Regions from separate parts of the Variovorax sp. PAMC26660 genome, predicted to be linked through region 1. Evidence: predicted binding sites of a transcription regulator. Region 1 holds the regulator's gene; each other region holds the start of a gene.
The links. Region 1 encodes sigma-54, which starts transcription at its own class of promoters, with help from an activator protein. Its sites were predicted from a motif close to TGGCANGNAANCTGCTTT; they were not measured.

Region 1 (3,221 bases):
CGCCCCGGCCGGCGCGAAGCCTGCGGCAGCGGCGCCCACCCCGGCCGCCGGCAAGGGCCTGCGTTCGACCACCACGCTCGGTGCCGAGGGAGAAACCCGAAAGTGATCGAAACCGCTGGAACCCAGGACGCCAACGGCAAGCCGGGCAGCCGCCTGGTCGCGCGCGGCCTGAAGAAGAGCTACGGCAGCCGCACGGTCGTCAAGGACGTCTCGCTCGACGTGCAGAAGGGCGAAGTCGTCGGCCTGCTGGGGCCCAACGGCGCCGGCAAGACCACTTCGTTCTACATGATCGTGGGCCTGGTGCGTGCCGACGCGGGCGACATCACGATCGACGGCGAGCCCATCGCCCACATGCCGATCCACCGCCGTGCCCGCATGGGCCTGAGCTACCTGCCGCAGGAAGCCTCGATCTTCCGCAAGCTCACGGTCGAGGAAAACGTGCGTGCCGTGCTGGAACTCCAGAGCGAGCCCGACGAAAGCGGCAAGCTCGTGTCCCTGTCGAAGCAGCACATCGAAGAGCGCCTGACCGAGCTGCTGACCGACCTGCGGGTCGACCACCTGCGCGATTCGCCTGCGCTCGCCCTGTCGGGCGGCGAGCGCCGCCGCGTCGAGATCGCGCGCGCGCTGGCCACCCAGCCGCGCTTCATCCTGCTGGACGAACCCTTTGCCGGCATCGACCCGATCGCGGTCATTGAAATCCAGCGGATCATCAGTTTCCTGAAAGAGCGCGGCATCGGCGTGCTCATCACCGACCACAACGTGCGTGAAACGCTGGGCATCTGCGATCACGCGTTCATCATCAGCGACGGGCATGTGCTGGCACAAGGCACGCCCTCGGAGATCGTCGACAACGCCGAAGTACGCAGGGTGTACCTGGGCGAACACTTCCGGATGTAGGGAGGGCGGCTTTCCCCATGAAGCAAGGGCTGTCCCTTCGCGTCTCGCAGCATCTCGCGCTCACACCCCAGCTGCAGCAGTCGATCCGTCTGCTGCAGCTCTCCACGCTCGAACTGAGCCAGGAGGTGGAGCAGATGCTCGACGAGAACCCGTTCCTCGAACGCACCGCCGAAGAAGCGGCGCGTGAGGAGTTCGGGCTCGATGCCGTCGACACGCCGGTCCAGCGCGACGAGGCAGGCGAAGCCGCCGAAAGCGAATTCGCCTCGGCGCCCACCAGCAGCACGAGCACCGCGTCCACCGAGACCAGCACCCCGGGCGAATCCGACGGCCCCGCCGCCGAGATCGCCGAGCGCGAGCCCGACTGGGAAGGCGACGGCACCGTCGACATGGCACCGGACGACAGCGAGTGGGGCAGCGATGCACCCGCGCGACAGAACAACCTGGGCAACGACGAGCGCGCCGACGCCACCGAACTCGCACGCAGCCAGGAGTCGCTGCAATCGTTCCTGCACCGCCAGGCGCTGAGCCTGCGCCTGAACGAAAACGACTGCGCCGCGCTGCGCTTCCTGATCGAGTCGCTCAACGACGACGGCTACCTCGAAGACTCGCTGCCTGCCTTGGCTTCGGGCCTCGCGGGCGACGACAACGATCAGTTCGACGACCTCGTGCACCACTTTCAGGTGGCGCTGGGCCTGCTGCAGAGCTTGGAGCCCGTGGGCGTGGGCGCGCGCGACCTGGGCGAATGCCTGGGCATCCAGTTGCGCGCACTGGCTGCCGAAGACCGCGACATGGACGAAGCGCAGGCGCAGGTCTACAAGATCGCCATTGCCATCTGCAAGCAGCCGATGGAGCTGCTCGCGCGACGCGACTTCAAGCGGCTGGCCACGCTCACCCGCAGCAACGAGGAGCTGGTGCGCTCGGCGCTGCAGGTCATTGCGCGGCTCGAACCCAAGCCGGGGCGCCGCTTTGTCGACGTCGAGCGCAACATCGTCATTCCCGACGTGATCGTCACCAAGACCGGACGCGGCACCGGCATCAAGTTTCGCGTCATGCTGAACCCCGAGGTGATGCCGCGCCTGCGCGTGCACGACATCTATGCTGGCGCGCTCAAGGCGCACAAGGGCGAGGGCAGCCAGGCGCTGTCGCAGCGTCTGCAGGAGGCGCGCTGGTTCATCAAGAACATCCAGCAGCGCTTCGACACCATCCTGCGCGTGAGCAATGCCATCGTCGAACGGCAAAAGAGCTACTTCGTGCACGGCGAACTCGCGATGCGGCCGCTGGTGCTGCGCGAGATTGCCGACGAACTGGGGCTGCACGAGTCGACCATCTCGCGCGTGACCACCGCCAAGTACATGTCCACGCCTTTCGGCACGGTCGAGCTCAAGTATTTCTTCGGCTCTGCGCTGGGCACCGAGACCGGCGGCAACGCATCGAGCACCGCGGTGCGCGCGCTCATCAAGCAGTTCGTGACCTCCGAGAGCATCAAGAAGCCGCTGTCGGACAGCCAGATCTCCGAGATGCTGAAGGAACAAGGCATCGAATGCGCGCGGCGCACGGTGGCCAAGTACCGCGAAGCGCTGCGCATCGCGCCCGCGAACCTGCGCAAAGCCCTGTAGAAGACCGCCAATGGCCCATCGCCCACGGAGCCGCCTGCTGTCGCGCTGTGGACGTTGGGTCTTTTTCCTGGCGGTGGTGTCGCTGTTCGCCGGCTGCGCCAACTTGCCCGACGAGGCGCCGCGCCCACCCACCAAGGCCATGGCCGCATCGACCGACACCGCGCTCGGCAAGATCGCGCTGGCTTCCCAGCCCGACCCCGATCTGAGCGGCTTTCGCCTGATGCCGGGCGGCGACTTTGCCTTCGACACCCGCATCCAGTTGGCGCGCCGCGCCCAGCGCACGCTCGACGTGCAGTACTACCAGATCGAGAACGACGAGACCGGCCGCTACCTGCTGCGCACCCTGCGCGACGCGGCCCAGCGCGGCGTGCGGGTGCGCCTGCTGATGGACGACCTCTACACCTCGGGCGAAGACGAACTGCTGCTCGGCCTGGCCGCCACGCCGAATGTCGAGCTGCGCCTGTTCAACCCGTTTCCGGCCGGGCGCGGCAGCCTGCTCAAGCGCTTCACTGCGTCGCTGTTCGATTTCGAGCGGGTCAACCGCCGCATGCACAACAAGCTGTTCATCGCCGATGGCGCGATGGCGGTGGCGGGCGGGCGCAACATCGGCAACCAGTACTTCACGCGCACCTCGGGCGAGAACTTCATCGACCTCGACACCTTCGTCGCCGGCGCGCTGGTGCCACGCCTGGGCAGCCTGTTCGACCA
Region 2 (3,221 bases), 3.5 Mb from region 1:
GAATGTAGGAAGCGTGTTCACCGGCCAGCGCGATGCGCCCGTCGACCTGGCACAGGTTCTTGTAGTGCTTCTGGCGTGTTTCGTCGGTCCACATGCCGTAGCAGCCGTGCGAGCCGGGCACACGGTGCCAACCCACGGAAATGCCGTTGTCGAATTCGCTCGCGTACTGCGGATGCAGTTGCGTGCCGAACTCGACGGCGCGGCGCACACGCTCCTCGGGTGCCATGGCGGTGAATTCGTAGGAGTTCGGGCCGTCGAACACATAGGCGCCGAGCACCACCGACTTGCCCTTGGCGCCATAGCGCGTCGAGGGGTACGAGATGCGCGAGATCGGCAGATCGGTGTAGCTGATGCCGCCGTAGATGTGCTCGTCTTCTTCCCAGAAGCGGCGCTTGAACTGCAGGCCCACCTTCACCGATGCGCCGTAGGGCACGGCGTTGATGGCCTCCTGCATCGGCGCGCCGACCTGGATGTCGATCTGGCTCAGCACCGACAGCGGAATGGTGCACAGGCACCAGTCGGCCTTGGCCTGCGTGACCGCATCGCCCTTGGACGCGTCTGTGTAAGTGACGGTCACGCTGCGGTCGTTCTGCTCGATCTTCGTGACCTTGGCGCCGTAGCGGATCAGGCTGCCGACTTCTTTCTGGAAGGCCTTGGCGATCATGTCCATGCCGCCCACGGGCTGGAAGATCGCGCTCTGGAATTCGTAGTCTTGTCCGCTGGCAATGTAGCGCCAGAGGTTGGATTGCAGCAGCTCGCTCATGTCGAGCGGCTTCGATGGCTTGGCCAGCGGCATCAGGCCGCCGCCCGCATCGACTTCATAGCCGCGGCGGTCGCTGCTGATGGCGCCTTCGCGATAGCGGAACTGCGTGTCAAGGGCGCCCCAGCGGCGCAGGCCTTCGAGCAGCTTTTCCTTGTCTTCTTTCGTCAGCGCCGCATCGAGACTGCCCTGGGTGGTGGCCTTGCCGAGCAGTTCGGCCACATAGCCCTGGTAGTCGGCCTGCACATGGCGGTATTGCTGCGGCTTGCCGCCGTAGGCCTTGCTCGAATGCACCAGCGCGTTGTAGTTGACCTGGATGAAGGGCTCCAGCGCCACGCCCAGGCGCTTGCAATAGCCAAGCACCGCATGGTGGTGATAGGGAATGCGCCACGGCCCCGGATTGAAGTACTCGCCCTTGGCGAAGCCGCACTGCTGCACGGCACCGCCCAGCTCGGTGAAGGTGTCGCCTCCGCGCAGCGTCCAGCATCGGCCGCCCGCGCGGTTGCTGAACTCGAGGACCTTGACCGAGTAGCCCGCGTTGCGCAGCTCGAGCGCGGCGGCCATGCCGGCCAGGCCCGCACCAAGAACCAGCACCGACGCACCCTTCTTTGCACCGTCGAGCTTGGGTGGCCCGTTGTAGTTGGACTCGGCGGCAAAGCCCAGCGAGGTCATCGCCTGGTACATCGCGCCGCCTCCGGCGGTCTTGCCGATGAGCGTGAGCAGGTCGCGCCGACTGAATAAAGTGTTGTTCTTCGTGGTCATTGACTGGCTATGGGAGTTTGAAAGGCAACTGGAAGGCAGCAGAATCCATGCCAAGCCCAAGCACCGCGCGCACCATCGGCGGCACCGCATTCCCGGGAAACTACAATCGCCAACCATGCCCGCCTCCAGCCCCATCGATCAGATCGCCGAGCGTGTTGAACGACTGCTTGTGCGCCATGAAGAGGTGCAGCGCACCAATGCGCTGTTGCAGGAACAAGTCGATGCGCTCACGCGCGAACGCGATGCCCTGAAGTCGCGGCTCGCCGCAGCCCGCACGCGCCTGGACGCCCTGCTCGAACGGCTGCCGGCCGAACCCCCATCCCAAGACTCCCCCGCATGAAGCAGATAGAAGTACAGATCATGGGCCAGAGCTATTTGCTCGGCTGTCCCGACGGCGGCGAGCCGCAACTGCGCGATGCCGTCGAACGCGTGGACGCGGCCATGTGCAAGATCCGCGACGCGGGCAAGGTCAAGGCGCGCGACCGCATTGCGGTGCTCGCATCACTGAATCTGGCGTTCGATCTCGCCGCGCAACAGGCCGCAGTGGCGGCAGCACCGGCGCCTGCACCCGCGTCCACAGCCGCAACGCAAGCGGGCGAAGCCGATCCGAAAGCGGCGCAGCTCATTCAAAGACTCGATCAAGCGTTGGCCGGCGATGGGCATTTGCTCTGAATACGTCCGACCGACATAGACAAGGCGTAAAATCCACCTCGTCTGCAGACGTGTCGGGCTTAATATTTCCTTGTTCCAATGCTCTCCGGAGCCGGGCTTGGTACATCGCTTGACGGGTGTGATCATCTCGCGTTAGATGAACCCGAAGTCTTGCTGCCCTCGCCCACCTGAACCCTGGTTCAGGATGCGGGTCCGGCACACCATCTGCAGACACCTTTTTCGCCACGGCCCCCTGCTTCATCGCACGGGGCCGTTGCTTTTTCAAGAGCCCGTCCCGTGAACCTTGCCGCCCTGCTCGACCCTTTGTTGATCGCCGAACTCGCCGCGCTCGGCCTGGGCACCGGTTTCCTCGCGGGCCTGCTGGGCATCGGCGGCGGCATGCTGATGGTGCCGTTCATCACGATCATCATGGGCCAGCGCGGCGTGCCGGCCGACCTTGCGGTGAAGATGGCCATCGCAACTTCGATGGCGACGATCATCTTCACCTCGGTGTCGAGCGTGCGCGCGCACCACAAGCGTGGCGCGGTGCGCTGGGACATCGTGCAGCGGCTGGCACCCGGCATCGTGATCGGCAGCCTCGCGGGCAGCCTCGGCGTGTTCGCGTTGCTCAAGGGCACGGCGCTCGCCATCTTCTTCGCGCTGTTCGTGGGCTTCTCGGCCACGCAGATGTTCCTCGACAAGAAACCCAAGCCCACTCGCCAGATGCCGGGCACCGGCGGCCAGCTTGCGGCGGGCGGCGCCATCGGTTTCATATCAGGCCTGGTCGGCGCGGGTGGCGGCTTCATCAGCGTGCCCTTCATGACCTGGTGCAACGTGGCCATTCACAACGCGGTGGCCACCAGCGCAGCGCTCGGCTTTCCGATTGCGGTGGCCAACGTGCTGGGCTATGTCATCAGCGGCCAATCGGTGCAGGGCCTGCCGGCTGGCGCCTTCGGCTACATCTGGCTGCCCGCGCTGGTGGTGATTGCGGCGTGCAGCGTGTTCACCGCACCGCTGGGTGCGAAGGCGGCGCACAGCCTGCCGGTGA
Region 3 (3,221 bases), 1.6 Mb from region 1:
TTGCCCTCGTGGTCTCCATGCCGCTGTGGCTCATTCCGCCGCTGGTGTTGATATTGCCGCCACTGATCTGGGGTTGGCTCACCTACCGCGTGATGAGCTTCGACGCGCTGGCCGAGCATGCCAGCCCCGAAGAGCGCGCCACATTGCTGCGCGCGCACCGGTTGCCGCTGCTGTGCATCGGCGTGCTGTGCGGCTACCTGGGCGCCGCACCCAGCATCGTCTGGGCTTCGGGCCTGCTGTTCGCCGCTGCCTTCTTCGTGCTGGTGCCGATCGCCATCTGGATCTACACACTGGTTTTTGCCTTCTCCGCGCTCTGGTTCGCGCACTACTGCCTCGACGCGCTCGGGCAACTGCGTGCCCAGCGCGCCGCCGCCGAGGCTTCGGCGGCCAGCGGCACGGCGGCCATCGAAGCCGACAAGGCTGCTCTTTCTCAATGGGGTTCACCATGACACGCGCATTCGGTCTCATCGTCGTCGGCGACGAGATCCTTTCCGGCAAGCGGGCCGACAAGCACATGACCAAGGTCATCGAACTGCTCGCCGCGCGCGGCCTGCAGCTCAGTTGGGCCGAGTACGTCGGCGACGAGCCCGCGCGCATCACCGCCGCGCTCGAGCGCGCCTTTGCCTCCGGCGACATCGTCTTCTCGACCGGTGGCATCGGTGCCACGCCCGACGACCACACCCGCCAGTGCGCTGCCAAGGCACTGCGCGTGCCGCTGGCGCTGCACCCCGAGGCCGAACTGCTGATCCGCGAACGCATGCAGGACACGGCGCGCGAGCAGGGCGTGACCTACGAGCCGGACAGGGCCGACAACGTGCACCGGCTCAACATGGGCGTGTTTCCGCAGGGCGCCACGCTCATTCACAACCCGTACAACAAGATCCCGGGCTTCAGCGTCGAGCATGTGCACTTCGTGCCGGGCTTTCCGGTCATGGCCTGGCCGATGATCGAGTCGGTGCTCGACAGCCGCTACGCCGAGCTGTTCACCCGCGATGCCGTTGCCGAGAAGTCGGTGATCGTTTTCGGTGCGATGGAAGCCACGCTCACCCCGCTGATGCAGGCCATCGAAGACACGCATGCCGGCATCAAGGTGTTCAGCCTGCCCAGCGTCGATCACCCCGAATACGGCCGCCACATCGAGCTGGGCGTGAAAGGTGACCCGGGCCGGCTCGATGCCGCCTATGCTCAGCTGATCGAAGGGTTGCACACCTTTGATGCCAAGCTCGGCCCAGAATTGGTGCGCTAATGTTTATTGCACCAAATTGGTGAATTTCCGCCTCCATTTGGCGTATGCAGTGGTCACCAAAGCCTCGCGGGGTGAGGTGACAATGGCACAGAAACTGCATCCCTCGTCCCTGTATTCCTAACCACCATCCAACTCAGGAGAAACTGATGGCAAAGACCGTCGCCGATGTACTCAAGCTCGTCAAGGAAAACGAGGTCAAGTTCGTCGACTTCCGCTTCACCGACACCCGCGGCAAAGAGCAGCACGTGACCGTGCCTGTGTCGCACTTCGATGAAGACAAATTCACCTCGGGCCACGCGTTCGACGGCTCGTCCATCGCTGGTTGGAAGGGAATCGAAGCCTCCGACATGCAGCTCATGCCCGACCCGAACACCGCCAACATCGACCCCTTCTTCGAAGAAACGACGCTGATCCTGACCTGCGACGTGATCGACCCCGCCGACGGCAAGGCCTACGAGCGCGATCCGCGTTCGCTCGCCAAGCGCGCCGAGGCGTACATGAAGGCTTCGGGCCTGGGCGACACCGCCTTCTTCGGTCCGGAACCCGAATTCTTCGTGTTCGACGGCGTCCGCTGGAAGAACGACATGTCGGGCTGCTTCGTGAAGATCGACTCCGAAGAAGCCTCGTGGAACACCGACAAGGAATACGAGCACGGCAACACCGGCCATCGTCCGGCGGTCAAGGGCGGCTATTTCCCGGTTCCCCCGGTCGACAGCTTCCAGGACATGCGCTCGGAAATGTGCTTGGTGCTCGAAGCCCTGGGCATCCCGGTCGAAGTGCATCACCATGAAGTGGCCAACGCCGGCCAGATGGAACTGGGCACCAAGTTCAGCACGCTGGTCCAGCGCGCCGACTGGGTCCAGCTGCAGAAGTACGTGATCCACAACGTGGCCCACGCCTACGGCAAGACCGCCACGTTCATGCCCAAGCCCATCGTTGGCGACAACGGCTCCGGCATGCACGTGCACCAGTCGGTCTGGAAGGACGGCAAGAACCTGTTCGCCGGCGACGGCTATGCGGGCCTGTCGGACTTCGCGCTGCACTACATCGGCGGCATCATCAAGCACGCCCGTGCCCTGAACGCCATCACGAACCCCGGCACCAACAGCTACAAGCGCCTGGTGCCCGGCTTCGAAGCCCCGGTGAAGCTGGCCTACTCGGCCAAGAACCGCTCGGCCTCGATCCGCATTCCGTTCGTGGCGAACCCCAAGGGCCGCCGCGTCGAAGCGCGCTTCCCCGATCCGCTGATGAACCCGTACCTGGGCTTTGCTGCGCTGCTGATGGCTGGCCTCGACGGCGTGGAAAACAAGATCCATCCGGGCGAAGCCGCCAGCAAGGACCTGTACCACCTGCCGCCGGAAGAAGACGCGCTGATCCCGACCGTGTGCCACAGCCTCGACCAGGCTCTGGAATACCTCGACAAGGATCGTGCGTTCCTGACCAAGGGCGGCGTGTTCACCGATGCGTACATCGACGCGTACATCGAGCTCAAGATGCAGGAAGTCACCCGCTTCCGCATGGCGACGCACCCTGTCGAATTCGACATGTACTACTCGCTGTAATCGCCTGATCGGCAAGCCCCTCACGGGGAAGTAAGACAAAAGGACGGCCCCGGCCGTCCTTTTTCCTTGGCGTGGAACATCTGGTCACCAGTGGCGTCGAATTGCATGAAAATGCGCCTTTGTTGCGCCCTCCACCGATACACATGAAGACTGCTCCCCTCATTTTCCTGGCCGGTTCACTGATCGCTGCGATGCCCGCGCTCGCGCAGGAGCGCGTCTGGCGTTGCGGCAACGAGTACACCAACAACGCCACCATCGCCCAGCAAAAGGGCTGCAAGGTCATGGAAGGCGGCAATGTCACCGTCGTCCAGGGCACCAAGGCGTCGGGCGGTGGCTCGGGGGGCGGTTCCGGTTCGTCCGCCGCGCGTGCGCCGGCCGGCAGCCCGCGCGTCGAAGGCGTCGACCAGCGCGCC

Region 2: a site for sigma-54 is predicted at 1,558-1,575, ahead of H7F35_RS33010 (flavin monoamine oxidase family protein). Genes of this name have one in related genera too.
Region 3: a site for sigma-54 is predicted at 1,330-1,347, ahead of glnA (type I glutamate--ammonia ligase). Genes of this name have one in related genera too.

The regions. Positions count from the first base shown of each region.
Region 1 is NZ_CP060295.1:3,107,574-3,110,794, forward strand. It holds gene lptA (lipopolysaccharide transport periplasmic protein LptA) at 1-106, shown strand, start outside; gene lptB (LPS export ABC transporter ATP-binding protein) at 103-897, shown strand; gene rpoN (RNA polymerase factor sigma-54) at 915-2,513, shown strand; gene H7F35_RS14925 (phospholipase D family protein) at 2,524-3,221, shown strand, end outside.
Region 2 is NZ_CP060295.1:7,036,481-7,039,701, forward strand. It holds gene H7F35_RS33010 (flavin monoamine oxidase family protein) at 1-1,522, opposite strand, end outside; gene H7F35_RS33015 (DUF904 domain-containing protein) at 1,638-1,862, shown strand; gene H7F35_RS33020 (cell division protein ZapA) at 1,859-2,194, shown strand; gene H7F35_RS33025 (sulfite exporter TauE/SafE family protein) at 2,471-3,221, shown strand, end outside.
Region 3 is NZ_CP060295.1:4,683,535-4,686,755, forward strand. It holds gene H7F35_RS21980 (EI24 domain-containing protein) at 1-449, shown strand, start outside; gene H7F35_RS21985 (competence/damage-inducible protein A) at 446-1,246, shown strand; gene glnA (type I glutamate--ammonia ligase) at 1,393-2,808, shown strand; gene H7F35_RS21995 (hypothetical protein) at 2,952-3,221, shown strand, end outside.